DNA from 3 places in the Bradyrhizobium paxllaeri genome. Region 2 is predicted to be linked to each of the others. Evidence: predicted binding sites of a transcription regulator. Region 2 holds the regulator's gene; each other region holds the start of a gene.
What was found. Region 2 encodes PhoB, which activates phosphate uptake and scavenging genes when phosphate is short. Its sites were predicted from a motif close to TGTCATNNANCTGTCAT; they were not measured.

Region 1 (6,243 bases), 3.8 Mb from region 2:
CGCTCGCCGCCATGCTCGACGAACTCGACGGGGCGGTTCTCAGGATCTACGGGACAGGAACGGCCATGAGCGACCCTGCGTTGGAAACGGTACTGGCGAGCGCGGTGCGGCGCGGCTGCCGCATCCGCGCCGTTAGCCAATGCGAGGCAGGTGGCCTCTCGCCCGGTACCTATTCAGCGGGCGCGGCGCTCTGGCGCGCGGGAGTCGAGAATGGCGGAAGCGAGACGCCGGAAGCCGCTCTCGCCCGGTTATGGATCGAAATGCCAGGCTGCGCCGATGCTGGAGATGATCGGCGACAGCCTGGATAAATAGCGGCCGGCCGAAAGCGTCAGGATCATCTCTTGTTGATGCGTTTTCTTCACGCGAGCCGGTAGCCATTTCGCTCGAAAACGCTATGAAGGCTGCAATATCCCGGCCTGGAGATTTGCGTGGCAGTTCGCGTTCAACCTCGTCAGCTTGCTTTCTTGCTGCCGCATGCGGAGAGCCTGACCCGCGACAATTTCCTGGAAGGGCCGGCCAATGAAGCCGCGTTATCGCTGATCGAAAGCTGGCCGGACTGGCCGAACCGCGTGATGGTGCTGATGGGACCGGAGGGCTCCGGCAAGAGCCATCTTGCCGCGATCTGGGCCGAACAGGCCGGCGCGCGATCGATCTCGGCGCACGCGCTTGACCCCGCTGCCGTCCCCGGCGCGCTCACGACCGGGGCATTGGTGCTCGAAGATCTGAAGCCGTCCGACTTCGATGAGCGCGCGATGTTTCACCTCCTGAACCTGGCGCGCGAGGACGGGGCTTTCATCCTGATCACGGCGCGCGTTCCGCCGGCTTCGTTCGAGATCGAATTGCGCGATCTCCGGTCGCGGCTGCGCGCCGCACCCGCCGTGTCGCTGTTGCCGCCGGACGACCTGTTGTTTCGCGGCCTGATCATCAAATTCTGCGCGGACCGCCAATTGAGCATCGACGAGACGGTCGTGAGCTATCTCGCCACCCGGATCGAGCGCTCCTATGCCGCCGCCCGCCGGGCCGTCGAACTCCTGGACACCGAGGCGCTGCGGCTCGGCCGTCCGGTGACCCGGGCTCTGGCTGTGGAAGTGCTGCGCAACGCCTGACCCGCCCATGCATGCAGCGACCTGTCGCCTTGACGGCGGCATGCCGTGGAACATCAATGTCATTGAAACGTCATCGGAATATCACATGCTTTAGGCGGCATTCGCCTATCAATGCCGGCACCCCGCCCGAGATGGATCAAAGCCTCATGGAATCGGCACAAGTTATTGAAATCAAAGAAAAAGAACAAATTTCCGAGGCGCCTCCCGCGATTGCCACCAGTCCTGAGCGGTTCATCAACCGCGAGCTTTCCTGGCTGCATTTCAATCGCCGGGTGCTCGAGGAATCGGTCAATCCGGGCCATCCCGTGCTGGAGCGGGTGCGGTTCCTGTCGATTTCCGCCAATAACCTTGATGAGTTCTTCATGGTCCGCGTCGCCGGTATCAAGGCACAGGTCCGCGAAGGCATCGCCGAACGCAGTCCGGATGGGCTCACGCCGTCCGAGCAGCTCGCCCTTATCAACAAGACGGTTTCGGAACTCGCTTCCGACCAGCAGGCGATCTGGCGCGATCTTCGCGCCACGTTGTCGGATGCCGGCATCAAGCTGGTCGACGGCCACGACTTCACCAAGGCGGAGCGCGGCTGGCTCGAGGACCACTTCCTCCGCAACATCTTCCCGCTGCTGACGCCGCTGGCGATCGATCCTGCGCACCCCTTCCCGTTCATCCCGAGTCTGGGCTTCACCATCGCGCTGCAATTGTCGCGGATTGCCGACGGCAAGGCGATGAACGCGTTGATCCGCATGCCCGGCAAGATCGACCGCTTCATCCGCATGCCTTCGAGCGGCGATGGCACCGTGCACCTGATCCCGCTGGAGCAGGCCACCGGCCTGTTCATCGGCCGCCTGTTTCCCGGCTACACCGTCAAGGGCCAGGGCGCCTTCCGCATCATCAGAGACTCCGAACTCGAAATCGAAGAAGAGGCCGAAGACCTTGTGCGCCTGTTCGAGACCGCGCTGAAGCGGCGACGTCGGGGTTCGGTGATCCGGCTGGAGATGGAAGCCAAGATGCCGGAAGCGCTGTGCGCCTTTGTGCGGCAGGCGCTTGCGGCGGCGGATGATGAGGTGTTTCTGGTCGACGGCGTGCTGGCGATGAACGAACTCTCGCAGCTCACGCGGCTCGACCGGCCCGACCTCGAATTCACGCCCTATGTGCCGCGCCATCCCGAGCGGGTGCGCGACCATGGCGGCGACATCTTCGCCGCGATCCGGCAGAAGGATTTGATCGTCCATCATCCTTACGAATCCTTCGACGTCGTCGTGCAGTTCCTGCAACAGGCGGCGCGCGACCCTGACGTCGTCGCCATCAAACAGACGCTCTATCGCACCTCGAACAATTCACCGATCGTGCGCGCGCTTGCCGAGGCCGCCGAGGCCGGTAAATCGGTGACGGCGCTGATCGAATTGAAGGCGCGGTTCGACGAGGAGGCCAACATCCGCTGGGCGCGCGACCTCGAACGCGCCGGCGTGCAGGTCGTGTACGGCTTCCTCGAATTGAAGACGCACGCCAAGCTATCGATGGTGGTGCGGCGCGAGGGCGGTAACCTCACGACCTATGTGCACACCGGCACCGGCAATTATCATCCGGTTACCGCGCGCATCTACACCGACCTCTCCTACTTCACCTCGGACCCGATCATCGGCCGCGATGCGGCGCGGGTATTCAACTACATCACCGGCTATGCCGAGCCGAGCGACATCGAACGGATGGCGGTGTCGCCGCTGACGCTGCGCAAGCGCATCATCGAGCACATCAAGGGCGAGACCAATCACGCCAGGCATGGCAAGCCGGGCGCGGTCTGGATGAAGATGAACTCGCTCGTCGACCCCGACATCATCGACGCATTGTACGAGGCATCGCAGGCCGGCGTGTCGATCGAACTGGTGGTGCGCGGCATCTGCTGCCTGCGGCCGGGACTGCCCGGGTTATCGGACAATATCCGCGTCAAATCGGTGATCGGCCGCTTTCTGGAACACGGCCGAATCTACTGCTTTGGTATGGGTCAGGGCCTGCCCGGCCCAAAGGCGGCTGTGTATATCTCGTCCGCCGACATGATGCCGCGGAACCTCGACCGCCGCGTCGAAGTGCTCTGTCCGTTGCAAAATCCTACGGTACATCAGCAGGTTCTCGAACAGATCATGGTCGCGAACCTGAAGGATACCGAGCAGAGCTGGCAATTGTTGCCGGACGGGTCCTCAACGCGTATGAAGGCCGCGAAAGGCGAAGAGCCGTTCAATTTGCACAATTACTTCATGACGAATCCGAGCCTGTCTGGTCGTGGAAAGTCTCTCAAGGAATCTTCGCCACGCCGGCTCACGCGCCGTAACGAGCGCCAACCATCGTCATAAGGGGCCGCGACTGTGAAGCGGCCGCGAAAGCGCGCTTCCAGCGTCGCCGTCATCGACATCGGTTCGAACTCGGTTCGTCTCGTCGTCTATGAGACGATGGCGCGCAGCCTCGTCACCATCTTCAACGAGAAGGCGCTGTGCGGGCTCGGCCGCGAGGTGCAGAGCACCGGTTTGATGGCGGAGGACGCCGTAACCAAGGCGCTGACGGCGCTGCGGCGATTCCGGGCGCTGTGCCGCATCCAGCAGGTGGGACGCGTCTTCGCCATCGCGACTGCCGCCTGCCGCGACGCCAAGAACGGTCCTGACTTCATCGCCAAGGCCGAGCGCATCTGCGGCACTCCGATTCAAATCCTGTCGGGACCGCGCGAAGCCAAATTGTCCGCGCTCGGCGTCGTCTCCGGCATCCACAATCCCAACGGCATCGTCGGCGATCTCGGCGGCGGCTCGCTTGAACTGATCGACGTGCAGAAGAGCCGGGTTCAAGGCGGCGTCACCCTGCCGCTGGGCAGCCTCGCGCTGCAGGATCTCTCGCACAAATCCTTGAAGCGCGCTGAGCGCATCGTGCGCGACAACCTGTCCGGCGTCGCCCAGCTCAAGGCCGCCCGCGGCCGCACCTTCTATGCCGTCGGCGGCACCTGGCGCGCGCTGGCGCGCATCCACATCGTGCAGAGCGGCTATCCGTTGCGCGTGATGCACGGCTATTCGATACCGGCCGCCGACGCGCTCGATTTCGCCCGGCGCCTGCGCCGGCTCGCGGCCGCCAACATGCTCGCCGATATCGAAGTAGTCGCGGACGCCCGGCGCCCGCTGCTGACCTATGCGGCGCTGGTGCTCGAATACATCATCCGCGTCGGCCGGCCGAAGGAGATCGTGTTCTCGACCTTCGGCGTCCGTGAAGGCCTGCTCTACGAAATGCTGCCGACACAGGAGCGCGCCAAGGACGGCTTTATCTGCGCCGCGCAAACGCTCAACGGGCTGCTGTCGCGGTCCGCACGCCATGCCGAGGAGCTAGTCGCCTGGACCGATCGGCTGGTGCGCGTGGTGAGACTGCGCGAGACCGAGGAAGATCGAAGGCTGCGCCATGCCGCCTGCCTGCTTTCCGACATCGGCTGGCGGGTGCATCCGGACCATCGCGGCGAGGAAACGCTGAGCCTGATCACCAACGGCAATTTCGGCTCGATCAGCCATCAGGGCCGCGCCTTCGTCGCGCTGTCGGTGTTTTATCGCTACGCGGGCCTCAGCGAGGAGAATGAGCCGCCGGAGCGCATCCGCGAGCTGGTGCCACCGGCGATGGACGAACGCGCGCGCCTTCTCGGTGCCGCCTTCCGCGTTGCGCACCTGATCTCCGCGGCGCGCACCGGCGTGTTGCCTGCGACGCATTTTCGAACCCAGGGCCGCAAGCTGATGTTGGTGTTCGAGCATCGCATGGTCGACCTCGTCGCCGACCGCGTCGGCAGCCGCTTCAAGCAACTGGCGCGCCTGGTCGGGCGCGCTGGTTCGATCGTGCGCAAATGAACGTTGGCGCGGAATCCAGCTAAGGACCGGCAAAAAAACTCAAACTGCGCGCTGCTTGCCGGCGAAGAACCCATAGATCAGCAGCACGATGATCGCGCCGACCACGGCACCGACGAAACCGGCCCCCTCGCCCGCCTTGTACCAACCGAGAGCTTGCCCGAGATAGGAGGCGACGAACGCGCCCACGATGCCCAGAATGGTCGTCATAATGAACCCTGACGGTTCATTGCTTCCAGGCATGATGAACTTTGCAACGACGCCCGCCAAAAACCCGATGATGATGGTCCAGATGATGCTCATCTCACCAATTCCTTGCGCACGATGAATCAGGCGTCGCGCGGAGGTAGACGACCGTCCGGCGTGTATTTGTCGACCGCCGATGGCAGCTCCCGCGAAAGTCGGGCGAGAATTTCTTCCTGCGAAAGCCCCGTCTGCTGCGCCAACACCGCCAGGACATCCTGACCGATGGCTTGCTTGAGCTGGGGCGGCGAAATCTCCTTGTTGGGGCCGGTGCCGATCCACGATTCCGCTGCCTCGCCTTGACCGTTCTTCTTGAATTGTTCGAACAATTCGCCGAGGCCACCACCAAGCAAGCCGCCGACTCCCGCGCCGCCCAGCATGTTACTCAGCACATCACTCTGCCCCGGCGGCTGTTTGCCGCCTTCGGGTTTGGAAAGCGATCCCACCGCGCTGTTGAATATTTCCGCGAGCTTGTCGCGATTTTGATATCCCGCAAGGGCAAGCATCCCAAGGAGTGCAGTCATCGATGGCATCCCGCGGCTCATTTTTGGCCTCCTTAATATCTGTGTTTCAGGTCTTAGGCCGATCAGACCGGTCAAACTCCGAGGACGCCGGAAAGTTCGGCCAAAACTGCCCATGGGCTCAGCGGCTATGCCGGCAGCGAACGCTGAGACCGCGACGCGAAGTTTGATCTAGGTCAACGTCGCTGCGGTGGAACCTCCTCCATCGTTCTGCTTCGACTTGACCAGGGGGTGGGCTTGGCGATGAATTTTTCGCAAATGAAGGACGAACGAATTTTGGCGTTCTATGAAAATGTCCGGCAGCAGGTCGAACTGGATCTGCGAGCAGGCGGCAAGTATCGCTTTGCCGGTCCCGGTGTAAAAGAATACGCAGAACGGCTGCGCGAGGAGATGGATCGCCGTCGACTGCATTACGATCCGATCGATTGGTCGTGATACCGCGAGGGTCTCCTTAGACTCGGCCGGTGTCCGTTGGGACAATAGCACCAGAGAAACTGGCTTTTGGAGCCGCGCGGA
Region 2 (6,243 bases):
CCTCCAACGCCGACTGGGCCAAGGCGCCTGGCTACTACGTGATCCTCACCGATCAGCCCGGCGAGGCCTCCTGGCCGATCACGGCCGCGACCTTCATCCTGATGCACAAGGCGGCCACCGACAAGGCGGCGTCCCAGGAAGCCATCAAGTTCTTCAAGTACGCCTTCGAGAAGGGCGACAAGATGGCTGAAGAGCTCGACTACATCCCGATGCCGGACTCGGTCGTCAAGCTGATCGAAAAGACCTGGTCGGCTGAGATCAAGAGCTGACGGGGCCGGCGTCTTGCAATGCGATCGCTCAACCCGGGACGTCCGGGTTGAGCACCCCTCTCGGGACAAGAGAGGCAAGAACAAAGCGCGGGCCGAAAAGCCGTGCACCGAAGTCCGGGTCATTGGGCTATGTAAAGGGGATTGGGCGTGGCAGAAATGACGGTCGAGAGCGACGTAATGGACGCTGCCGGACCTTACGATCGCGCGAGGGCTCTCAGCGCGTTCAAGCTCGGCGACGTCACCTTCTACTGGATCACGCGCGCCTGCGCGATCTCGGTTCTCCTCATCCTCGGCGGCATCATCATCTCGCTGATCGTCGGTGCCTGGCCCGCGATCCGCGAATATGGCGCGGCCTTCCTGTGGACGCAGCGCTGGGCGCCGTCGGCCGATCCGCCCGTACTGGGTGCGCTCGGCCCGATCTACGGCACGCTGATCACCTCGGTGATCGCGATGATGATCGCGATTCCCGTCGGTCTTGGCATCGCGATTTTCCTCACCGAGATATGCCCGCTCTGGCTGCGCCGTCCCATCGGTCTTGCGGTCGAACTGCTCGCCGGCATCCCCTCGATCATCTACGGCATGTGGGGCTTCTTCGTGCTCGGCCCGTTCCTGGCCAATACCTTCCAGCCCTTCATGATCAGCATTTTCGACGGCGTACCTGTGCTGGGCACGGTCTTCGCCGGTCCCCCGTCCTATCTCAGCCTGTTCAACGCCGCGCTGATTCTGGCGATCATGGTGCTGCCTTTCATCACCTCGATCTCGGTCGACGTCTTCAAGACGGTGCCGCCGGTACTGAAGGAAGCGGCCTACGGCGTCGGCTGCACCACCTGGGAAGTCGTCCGCAACGTCGTGATCCCCTACACCCGTGTCGGCGTGATCGGCGGCATCATGCTGGCGCTCGGCCGCGCGCTCGGCGAAACCATGGCGGTCACCTTCATCATCGGCAATTCGTTCAAGATCCAGTCCTCGATCTTCGCGCCGGGCACCACCATCTCCGCCGCCATCGCCTCCGAATTCGCCGAGAGCGACGGGTTGCACCAGTCCGGCCTGATCCTGCTTGGGCTACTGCTGTTCGTGCTGACGTTCTTCGTGCTGGCGGCTGCGCGGCTGATGCTGATGCGGCTGGAAAAGAAGGCGGGGAACTGAGATGAACCCGATCTACGCTTCCCGCCGCCGCAAGAACGTCGTCATCAAGTTCCTGTGCCTGGCCGCCGCGGCGTTCGGCGTCACCTGGCTGGCGCTGATCCTGTTCACGCTGTTCTACAACGGCCTGACCGGGCTTTCGCTGCAGGTCTTCGCTCAGGATACGCCGCCGCCGGGCTCGACCGAGGGCGGCCTGCGCAACGCCATCATCGGCTCGATCATCATGACGGTGATCGGCGTCGGCATCGGCGCGCCGCTTGGCCTTTTCGCCGGCACCTACCTCGCCGAATACGGCAAGCACGACAAGCTCACCTCGGTGATCCGCTTCATCAACGACATACTGTTGAGCGCGCCCTCGATCATCATCGGCCTGTTCATCTATGGCGCCATCGTGGTACCGATGGGCGGCTTCTCCGCCTTCGCCGGCTGTCTGGCGCTCGCCGTGATCGTGATCCCCGTCGTGGTCCGCACCACCGAGGACATGCTCGGGCTGGTGCCCAATCCCCTGCGCGAAGCTGCGTCTGCGCTCGGCCTGCCGCGCTCGCTGGTCATCCGGCGCATCGCCTATCGTGCGGCGCGAAGCGGTCTGATCACCGGCGTGCTACTCGCCACTGCCCGCGTCGCCGGCGAAACCGCGCCGCTGCTGTTCACCGCGCTGTCGAACCAGTTCTTCAGCCTGAACCTGACCAAGACGATGGCGAACCTGCCGGTCACCATCAACAACTTCGTCCAGAGCCCCTATGCCTACTGGAAGGAACTCGCCTGGAGCGGGGCCTTGCTGATCACGCTCACCGTATTGGCCCTGAATATTGGCGCGCGCATTCTCGGCGCCGAGAGGACATCCAAATGACCGATCTTTCCGTATCCGTGAGTTCCGCCAGTGGACCCGTCCCGCAGGTGCCGTTGCCCGAGGCGGCGCCCAAGGTCACCGCGCGCGGCCTGAACTTCTATTACGGCGAGCACCATGCGTTGAAGAACATCAACCTGACGCTCGGCACCAACCGCGTCACCGCCTTCATCGGCCCGTCCGGCTGCGGCAAGTCCACGTTGCTGCGCATCTTCAACCGGATGTACGATCTCTATCCCGGCCAGCGCGCTACCGGGCAGTTGCTGCTGGACCAGACCAACGTTCTCGACCCCAAGCTCGATCTCAATCTGTTGCGGGCCCGGGTCGGCATGGTGTTCCAGAAGCCGACACCGTTCCCGATGACGATCTATGAGAACATCGCCTTCGGCATCCGACTCTATGAGAAGATCTCCAAGTCGGAAATGGACGGCCGGGTGGAGAAGGCGCTGCGCGGTGGCGCGCTGTGGAACGAGGTCAAGGACAAGCTCAATGCCAGCGGCCTCTCGCTCTCCGGCGGCCAGCAGCAGCGGCTCTGCATCGCCCGCACGGTCGCTGTCAGGCCTGAGGTGATCCTGTTCGACGAACCTTGTTCGGCGCTCGATCCGATCTCGACCGCCAAGATCGAGGAACTGATCCAGGAACTGGCGGAGGACTACACGATCGCCATCGTTACCCATAATATGCAGCAGGCGGCCCGCGTCTCCGACAAGACCGCCTTCATGTATCTCGGCGAGCTGATCGAATTCGACGACACCAACAAGATTTTCACCTCGCCTAGCGATCGACGTACCCAGGACTACATCACCGGGCGGTTTGGTTAAGGAGATAACAGATGGCTTCCGAGCACACCGCCAAAGCGTTCGACAGCGATCTTCAGGAGCTGACCCGCCTCGTCGCCGAGATGGGCGGCATGGTCGAACGCATGATCACCGAATCCGTCGACGCGCTGGTCCGCCGGGACGTCTCACTCGGCAAGCGCGTCGTCGCGACCGATGTCGAGATCGACCGCCTGCAGCACCTGATCGAGGAGCGCGCGGTGCTGACCATCGCCCGCCGCCAGCCGATGGCGATCGACTTGCGCGAAATCGTCGGCGCCATGCGCGTCGCCACCGATCTGGAGCGGATCGGCGATCTCGCCAAGAACATGGGCAAGCGGGTCGCGGCGCTGGAGAACGATTTCCAGCCGCTGAAGCTGATGCGCGGCCTGGAGCACATGACCGATCTGGTGCAGTCGCAGGTCAAGTCGGTGCTGGACGCCTATGCGGCGCACGACCTGCCGGCGGCGATGGCGGTGTGGAAGGGCGACGAGGAAGTCGACGCCATCTGCACCTCGCTGTTCCGCGAACTGCTCACCTACATGATGGAAGACCCGCGCAACATCTCGTTCTGCATTCATTTGATGTTCTGCGCCAAGAATATCGAGCGGATCGGCGACCACGCCACCAACATCGCCGAAACCGTGTTCTACATGATCGAGGGCCAGCAGATGCTCGACAAGCGCCCGAAGGGCGACATGACGACGTTTGCCTCCACGGTTCCGAATAGCTGAGGATACCAAGAATGAGCGCACGCATCATGGTGGTCGAGGACGAGGAAGCGCTGACCACGCTGTTGCGCTACAACCTCGACGCCGAAGGCTATGAGGTCGAGACCGTCGGCCGCGGCGACGATGCCGATACGCGGCTGAAGGAGCGCGTGCCCGATCTCGTCGTGCTCGACTGGATGTTGCCGGGCCTCTCCGGCATCGAACTCTGCCGCCGCCTGCGCGCCCGCCCGGAAACCAAGCAACTGCCGATCATCATGCTGACCGCGCGTGGCGAGGAGAGCGAGCGCGTACGCGGGCTTGCGACCGGTGCCGACGATTACATCGTCAAGCCGTTCTCGGTGCCGGAACTTTTGGCGCGGGTGAAGGGCCTGTTGCGGCGGGCAAGCCCGGAGCGGCTCGCTACTGTGCTCACCTATGGCGACATCGAGCTCGACCGCGAGAAGCGCCGCGTCGCGCGCTCCGGCCGCCAGATCGACCTCGGCCCGACCGAGTATCGCCTGCTGGAATTTTTCCTCGAACATCCCGGCCGCGTCTTCAGCCGCGAGCAATTGCTCGACAGCGTCTGGGGCCGCGACATCTACATCGACGAGCGCACCGTCGACGTCCACATCGGCCGCCTGCGCAAGCTGCTCAATCCGGGTCGGGAACAGGATCCCATCCGCACCGTGCGCGGCGCGGGATACGCGCTGGATGATCGCTTCGCGAAGGTGGAGCCGTAAGGCTTCGCTGCCATCTCGGCGCATTCAGCCGTCGTCCCCGCGAACGCGGGGACCCATAACCACTAATCTCGATTGTTGAAATGCGCTGGAGCCCCAGCGAGGCATAACCACAAACACCTGTGGTTATGGGTCCCTGCGTTCGCAGGGACGACGACGTTGAGATAATCGCGCCCCTTACCGCGTCTGCTTCGGCGCCTGCCGCCGCCGATCGGCCGCCGGCTGATACGCCACGCGCGAGTGATGCGCGCAATAGGGCAGGCCGGTGAGCGCCTTGCCGCCGCAGAAGAAGAACTCCGGGCTCGAGGGATCGCCGACCGGCCAGTGGCAGGTCGCCTCGTTCAATTCGAGCAGCGAGAGCCGCTGGCTCATCGGCACCACATTGTCGAAGGCAATCGGATCGGCCTCGATCTCCACCTCGAAAGCGTGCGCCAGCGCGGTGTTGCCGCGCGAAACCGGGCGCGACACCCGCATCATCTGCTGAGCGGCGGGGCGTGCCTTGCGCTGCCGCGGAGCAGCCGAGGAGGGGCTCTTGGCGCGGCCGGACAGGCCGAGCCGGTGTACTTTGCCGATCACGGCGTTTCGCGTCACATTTCCGAGTTCCGCGGCAATCTGGCTCGCCGATAATCCGGCTTCCCAGAGCTTCTTCAGCTGCTCGACGCGATCGTCGGACCAGGTTAAAACCGTCATCGTAATCTTCCCTTCGCATCGCGCCGGCCAATCGAGGGCAGCGCTGGCGATGTCATTCGTCTCAAAAATCCCTGCGGTCAGAATCCCTTAGCCCTCGCCGGGCGCGGAAAGAGCGCCCGAACGTTTACGCCTGCACAAATGGACTCTTAGGGATCAGAACTGCCGCACGAGATGTCGTACCCGACAGCCCAAACGCTACAATATGGCGTGACTCGGGCGCAAGAGTCCGCGCCCCAACGTCCACATGTTCCGACATCTAGGCTTTTCACTGCGTGTTTTACACCACACCGCAATCCTACGGATTTCGGCATCTTGCACTGCAGGAAAGGCCGTTCCATGGCGTGTTGACAGCGCTCCCGGCCTACATAGAATACCTCTCACGTGCCGCCCTTAAGAGGCGGCACGTTTCGTTTTCGCCAGACCGGCTGCTGCCGCGTTCGCGCTACTGCCTGCGTGTCCCCGGCCGGTCAAACCTTCAGTGCAAACCTTTTGTGATTGCCATGACCAATAGCGCCACGTCGCATCTGCTCCCCGTCTTCGCCAGGGTCGATCTCGGCTTCGAAAGCGGCGAGGGCTGCTGGCTGACCGCAACCAATGGCGAGCGCTATCTCGATTTCACCTCGGGCGTCGCGGTGAATGCGCTGGGTCATTGCCATCCGCATCTGATCAAGGCGCTGCAGGAGCAGGCGACCAAGCTCTGGCACATGTCGAACCTGTTCAAGTCGCCCGATGGCGAGAAGCTCGCCGCGCGGCTGTGCGAGCAGAGCTTTGCTGACTTCGTGTTCTTCTGCAATTCCGGCGCGGAGGCGATGGAGGGCGTGATCAAGGTCGTCCGCCGCTATCAATTCTCCAAGGGCCATCCCGAGCGCTATCGCCTCATCACCTTCGAGGGTGCGTTCCACGGCCGCACGCTGGGCACGCTCGCGGCCACCGGCTCCGCCAAATACCTTGAAGGCTTTGGTCCGCCGATGGACGGTTTCGACCAGGTGCCGCACGGCGATCTGGAAGCCGTGAAGAAGGCGATCGGTCCGA
Region 3 (6,243 bases), 2.5 Mb from region 2:
ACGCTCGACTTCACGGGTCTGTCGCAGAAGAACGGCGCGGTCATGAGTCACGTCCGCATTGCGCCCACGGCGGACGACCTCTCGACCGTCCGCATCGCCCCCGGTAACGCCAATCTCATTCTCGGCTGCGACATCGTCGTCGCCACTAGCGTTCCTTCGCTGAGCCGGGCCGAGCGCGGCGTCACGCGGGCGATCGTCAATGCCGATCTCTTGCCGACGGCGAGCTTCGTCATCAACCCCGACATCGATTTCGAGGCGGGGACGATGCGGGAGTCGCTCAACGAGGCGGTCAGCGCCTCCGATCTCGACATTCTCGATGCGACGGGACTGGCGACCGCGCTGATGGGCGACAGCATCGCCACCAACGCCTTCATGCTCGGCTTTGCGTTCCAGCGCGGCGCGATCCCGCTGTCGCTGGAGGCGATCATGAAGGCGATTGACCTGAACGGCGCGGCGATCGAGATGAACAAGCTGGCGTTCTCGTGGGGCCGGCTCGCCGCCCATGATCTCCAGCGCGTCGTCAGCGCGGCGCGCTTCAAGAGTTCGGGCGCGGCGCCGGTGAAGCGGACGCTTGAGGAGAGCATCGCCTTCCGCGCCAAATTCCTGACGGACTACCAGGACGAGGCCTATTCGAAACGCTACCTCGCCGAGGTCGAGCGCGTCCATGCCGCGGAAGCCAAGGGCTCGCCCGGATCGCATGAGCTGACGGAAGCCTTCGCAAAGGGCCTGTTCAAGCTGATGGCCTACAAGGACGAATACGAAGTCGCCCGGCTTTATTCCGACGGCGAGTTCGCAAAAGCGTTGAAGGAACAGTTCGACGGCGAGGAGGGCGTCAAGGTCAGCCTCGCGCCGCCGCTGCTCGCGTCGCGTGACAAGGTCACGGGCCGTCTGCGCAAGCGCGAGTTCGGCGGCTGGATCTTCCGCGCGTTCGATATCCTGACCCGGTTCAAGTTCCTGCGCGGCACCGCGTTCGATCCGTTCGGCTACACGGCCGAGCGGCGGATGGAACGCGCATTGCCGGGCGAATATTCCGCCATGATCTTCCGCCATCTCGGCAGTGCGAAGCCGCAGGATTGGCCACGTCTGGTGACGCTGGCAAAATCTGCGGAACTTGTTCGCGGCTACGGCCATATAAAGGAAGCTAATGTCGCGAAATACCGCGCGGAGTGCGCGCGGCTGGAGGCCGCGATCGGCCAACCGGTGGCGCAGGCAGCCGAATAGCGGCTGCTCGCTTTGCGTGTGAACTTTTCCACCGCTGACATCACTCACCGGTAACCCTGAGGGCGGAACCGGCTGGAATTATCCGCACCACTTCCTACATGATGGTTATTCCCCAGTTTGTTGAGTCGGTTTCACGAGGCCCGCGATGGTCCTGAAGAATGCTATTGCCGCAGCACTTTGCACGGCGCTCCTGATATCGGGCAGCGCCGCGCTGGCGGACGAGTATCGCGCCGGCGAACTGTTCAGCCTCGATCCTTCGACGGCTTTGCTTTCGCCGAAGCGGCTCGGCCCGGAGACGCAATTCGCGCCGGTTAGAATCGAAGCCAGGACCGACCGCAGGCCGGTGAGGACGGAGCGCGTGGTTGCCCGTAAAACTCCGGAGCGCAAGGCCCATGTTGCGCAGGAGCGCGTGGAGAAGCCGCGCGGTGCGGCCCGCGCCCAGCTGGCGCGCCGTCATAGCAATCCGCTCGACGCGCAGGCCCGCGACACGCGGATTCAGACCTGGCCGTGCAGATCCGGCGCCATCTGCGGCTGGCAGAATTAATTCGTAACTGCCGTAGGGTGGGCAAAGCCACCGGGTCGCGCGAATGCGCGCCCGATGACAGGCTCCGCGTGCCCACCATTCACGAACACGTTCGCGGACAGATGGTGGGCACGCTGCGCTTTGCCCACCCTACAAACCTACGATTCCACGTCATCCACCTGTCGTAAAAGCTTCAGCCGCGTATCAAATTCAACGGGCACACCTTCGTCGTGATTCGACGAGGGTGCTTCGATGCCGATTGCGATACGCGCCGGGCAAAGCCTGAACCGGCGTCAATTATTGGTTCGCTCCGCCGCAACAGGCGCCGTCGCCGGTCTCGGCAGCCTCGCCAGACCCTATCTCAGCCGCGCGGCGGATCGGCCGCTCATCACGAGCGGCATTCAATCGGGCGACGTCTCGGCTGACTCCGGCGTGATCTGGGCCCGCGCCGACCGCGCCGCACGGATGCATGTCGAGTGTTCAACGGCCGAGAACTTCAGGACCATCATCGGCGCGGCTTCGGCCGATGCCTTGCCGGCGAGTGATTTCACCTCGAAGGTTCTGCTCGACGACCTGCCCTCGGGGCAGGACATCTTCTATCGCGTTCGGTTTGAAAGCATCGACACGTCGGGACTGGCCGGCGAGGCGCAGCTCGGGCATTTCCGCACCGCGCCCGCCGCACGGAGCAACGTATCGTTCGCCTGGTCGGGCGACACGACGGGGCAGGGCTGGGGCATCGACGAAAGCCGTGGCGGGATGCGGACTTACCGGACTATGCTCGACAACCGTCCGGACTTCTTCATCCATTCCGGCGACCACATCTATGCGGACTGTCCGGTGGAGCGGGAATTGAAACTGCCCGATGGCGGGGTGTGGCGAAATATTATCACCGAGGAAAAGTCCGTCGTCGCTCAAACCCTCGAACAGTTTCGCGGCAACTACAAATACAACTGGCTCGACCGGAACTTTCGCGCCTTCCATGCCGCCGTGCCCCTGTTCGCGCAATGGGACGATCACGAGGTCACCAACGACTGGGCGCCGGTCGGCACCGCCGACGAGACCGGGTACGCCGAGGACGGCTCCTCGCTTCTGGTGGCGCGGGCGCGCCGTGCCTTCCATGAATTCATGCCGATGCGCGCGCGACCTGCGCAGGAGGACGGCCGCATCTATCGCAAGATCGGCTACGGCCCGCTGCTCGACGTATTCATGATCGACATGCGCAGCTACCGCGATTCCACCTTCAACAAGCGCGACGACTGTAGCGACACCTGTATCCTCGGCCCGGCGCAACTGGCCTGGCTGAAGCGCGAGCTGGTGTCATCCGACGCGACCTGGAAAGTGATTGCCGCCGACATGCCGATCGGCCTGATCAGCGAGGACGCGATTGCACTCGGCGACGGGCCGCCGGAGCGGCGCGAGCACGAGATCGCTGATCTCCTGTCGTTCATGAAGCGCGCCGGCATCCGCAACACGGTGTGGCTGACCGCCGACATGCATTACACCGCGGCGCATCATTACGATCCGAACCGCGCCACTTATCAGGATTTCGAACCGTTCTGGGAGTTCGTCTCCGGCCCGCTGCATGCCGGCACCTGGGCGCCGGCTCCGCTCGACAATACGTTCGGGCCGAAAGCGGTGTTCCAAAAGGGCTGCAGCGGCGAGAATCTCGCGCCATGCTTCGGGATGCAGTTCTTCGGCCGCGTCGATATCGACGGCAAGACCGAAGTGATGACCGTGACGCTAAAGGATGTCGACAACCGCGACCTCTGGTCGGTCGACATCGAGCCCCGTCCTGATGCGCGGCCGGGCCAGATCATGGCGCAGCATATCTGACGCCTTCGATCGGGCGACCCGCGGCACGGAAATCCCGGCAAACTTCCATGTTCGTGCCGCATAGTTCGGCCAGGCTCTGTCGCCCTACCGACACGTTGGCTAAAAAAACAACTCGAAATTGCGTGTCGTTTCTTGAAGGAGGCGTTGCGGTGGCGCACAATTCGCCTGTCCCTCCCGACCGGAGCGCTGCCATGTTTGTCGCCGAGAGCAAGCGCCTGACGCATCAGGGCGCGAAGATGATCATGGCGACGGCGCTGGAACTGGCCGGTCAGGCCAAGATCGCGATCTCCTGTGCCATCGTCGATGCCGGCGGGCACGTGATCCTGATCGAACGAATGGACGGCGGCCGCTTCCACACCGTGCACTCCTCGACCACCAAGGCAGTGTGTGCCGCGTCAAATCGGCGTCCGACCACGGCCAAGGGCGCGGCCGGCCAGGACCTCGACGTGGCCCACGCGATCGGACTTGCACTCGCGGCCGGACCGGAACGGTGGACGGCGATGGAAGGCGGCGTGCCGGTGCTGGTCGACCGCGAATGTGTCGGCGGCGTCGGCGTGAGCGGCGGCGACTGGGAGACCGATTTGCGGATCGCCAAGCTAGCCGTCGAGTCGATCGGCGCGAAATGGGAATGATATCGCAGGGACCGAAGCCGGTCCCGGGAGGGCAAAGTGATGGGTGCCGATCCGCTCCGCGTGGCCTGTGTCGGGATGGGATGGTGGTCCGACGTTTTGGCGGATGCGATTCAGCGCTCGGGCAAGCTCGAGATCCGCGGCTGCTACACTAGGTCCGAAGAAAAGCGCAAAAGCTTCGCGGCAAAGTATCGCTGCCGGCCGGCCGAGAGTTACGAGGCGCTGCTGGCCGATCCCGAGATCGAGGCGATCATCAATACCACGCCGAACGACGTGCATCTGGCGACGACCTGTGCGGCCGCTGCCGCCGGCAAGCACGTCTTTCTGGACAAACCGATTGCCAACAGCATCGTGGACGGCCGCGCCATCACCGATGCCTGCCGCAAGGCCGGCGTGGTGCTGGCGCTCGGCTATCAGCGGCGGCGCGAGAGCCATTTCCGCCACGTCAGGCGAGAGATCGACGCTGGCCGGTTCGGCAAGCTCGTCAACGCCGAGGCGAATATCAGCCGCGACCGACTCGGCAAGATCGATCTCACCTCCTGGCGCTACCAGGCCGCGGGTATGCCGGGCGGCGTGATGCTGCAGATCGGGATCCACTACATCGATGTGCTCGCCTACCTGATCGGGCCGGTCCATGCGGTGCGTGCGCAGTCGGCGCAACTGGTGCTGCCCGGCGACAATCCTGATGTCGCCAGCCTGATCCTGCAGCATGAGAACGGCGCGCTCTCGACGCTGAACGCAAGCTACGCCTCGGCGTCGGAATATTACCTGATGAACGTCTACGGCAAGGAGATGACGGCGTTCTATGATCTGCACCATGGGCTGCGGCTGCTCAAGCGCGGCGAAAGCCAGCCGGTCGCGGTGCCCTGCGAAAGTAACGACACCCTCGTCGAGGAACTCGAGGAGTTCGCCGCGGCGGCGCGCGGGCAGGGCCAACATGAAGTCGGGGGCGAGGAGGCGACGCGATCGCTCGCGGTGGTACGCGCCGGCATCGTTTCGGCGCGCGAGGGGCGTTCGGTCGAGGTCGCGGAAATACTGAACGGTGACGGAAAAATGTGACGGCGCAGCAGCAGGACAGGAGCGCGCGTTATGAAACCTGGTACGAGCGTCTGGAAAGTTTTCGCGGTTGCGATGCTGTTCGTCGGCATCGCCGGGCAGGCAGGTGCGCAGGACTATCCCTCCAGAGCGATCACGGTGGTCGTGCCGTTCCCGCCCGGAGGCGCCAGCGACGTGGTGGCGCGCATCGTCACCAATCAGATGTCGAAGATCCTCGGGCAATCCATCGTCATCGAGAATGTCAGCGGCGCCGGCGGCACCGTCGGCAGCGCGCGCGTCGCCTCTGCCGCCCCCGACGGCTATACCCTGCTTGCCGCGGCGATGGGCTCGCATGTCGCCGCTCCCGTGCTGACGCCGAACCTCAAATACGATCCGGTTACCGATTTCGTGCCGATCGGGTTCACCGCCCATTCCCCGGCGATCGTTATCGCGCGGAAGGATTTTCCGGCCAACGACCTGAAGGAGTTCGTCGCAACCCTTCGGCAGCGGGGCGACACGGTGAAGCAGGCGCATGGCGGCATCGGCGCGTCCTCGCATATGGCGTGTCTGCTGTTCACCGCGGAAATCGGCGCGAAGCCGGCGCTCGTTGCCTATCGCGGCTCAGGCCCGGCCTTGAATGATCTGGTCGGCGGGCACGTCGATTTCATGTGCGAGCAATCGGTCAGCGTCGCCGAGTCGGTTCTGGCCGGCTCGGTCAGGGCCTTCGCCGTCTCGGCCGCGAAACGACTCGAAAACCTGCCGAATGTTCCGACCGCCGGCGAAGCGGGCATCGGCTATCAGATGAGCGTCTGGGCCGGACTGTTTGCGCCGAAAGGCGTTTCGCCTGAAATCATCGCCCGGCTTTCCGAAGCGCTCGACAAAGCGCTTGATGAGGCGGCCGTGCGCGAACGGATTGCCCAGCTCGGTGGCTCGATCCCGGCCAAGGACGAACGCAACCCGGCTACCTTCGACCGGTTTGTCCGGTCCGAGATCGCACGCTGG

Region 1: LMTR21_RS18730 (RNA degradosome polyphosphate kinase) is a predicted target of PhoB. The motif match lies at 1,164-1,180, and genes of this name have one in related genera.
Region 3: LMTR21_RS08715 (alkaline phosphatase D family protein) is a predicted target of PhoB. The motif match lies at 1,914-1,930, and genes of this name have one in related genera.

Annotation. Positions count from the first base shown of each region.
Region 1 covers NZ_CP042968.1:3,926,441-3,932,683, reverse strand. Annotated here, with positions in the region: gene LMTR21_RS18740 (asparaginase domain-containing protein) at 1-308, shown strand, start outside; gene LMTR21_RS18735 (P-loop NTPase family protein) at 429-1,106, shown strand; gene LMTR21_RS18730 (RNA degradosome polyphosphate kinase) at 1,253-3,451, shown strand; gene ppx (exopolyphosphatase) at 3,464-4,966, shown strand; gene LMTR21_RS18720 (GlsB/YeaQ/YmgE family stress response membrane protein) at 5,006-5,266, opposite strand; gene LMTR21_RS18715 (YidB family protein) at 5,293-5,751, opposite strand; gene LMTR21_RS18710 (hypothetical protein) at 5,965-6,162, shown strand.
Region 2 covers NZ_CP042968.1:7,741,158-7,747,400, reverse strand. Annotated here, with positions in the region: gene pstS (phosphate ABC transporter substrate-binding protein PstS) at 1-269, shown strand, start outside; gene pstC (phosphate ABC transporter permease subunit PstC) at 417-1,415, shown strand; gene pstA (phosphate ABC transporter permease PstA) at 1,417-2,262, shown strand; gene pstB (phosphate ABC transporter ATP-binding protein PstB) at 2,259-3,080, shown strand; gene phoU (phosphate signaling complex protein PhoU) at 3,092-3,808, shown strand; gene phoB (phosphate regulon transcriptional regulator PhoB) at 3,820-4,524, shown strand; gene LMTR21_RS37080 (GcrA family cell cycle regulator) at 4,699-5,211, opposite strand; gene LMTR21_RS37075 (aspartate aminotransferase family protein) at 5,712-6,243, shown strand, end outside.
Region 3 covers NZ_CP042968.1:1,833,507-1,839,749, forward strand. Annotated here, with positions in the region: gene LMTR21_RS08705 (indolepyruvate ferredoxin oxidoreductase family protein) at 1-1,221, shown strand, start outside; gene LMTR21_RS08710 (hypothetical protein) at 1,367-1,765, shown strand; gene LMTR21_RS08715 (alkaline phosphatase D family protein) at 1,997-3,577, shown strand; gene LMTR21_RS08720 (GlcG/HbpS family heme-binding protein) at 3,769-4,209, shown strand; gene LMTR21_RS08725 (Gfo/Idh/MocA family protein) at 4,249-5,265, shown strand; gene LMTR21_RS08730 (tripartite tricarboxylate transporter substrate-binding protein) at 5,296-6,243, shown strand, end outside.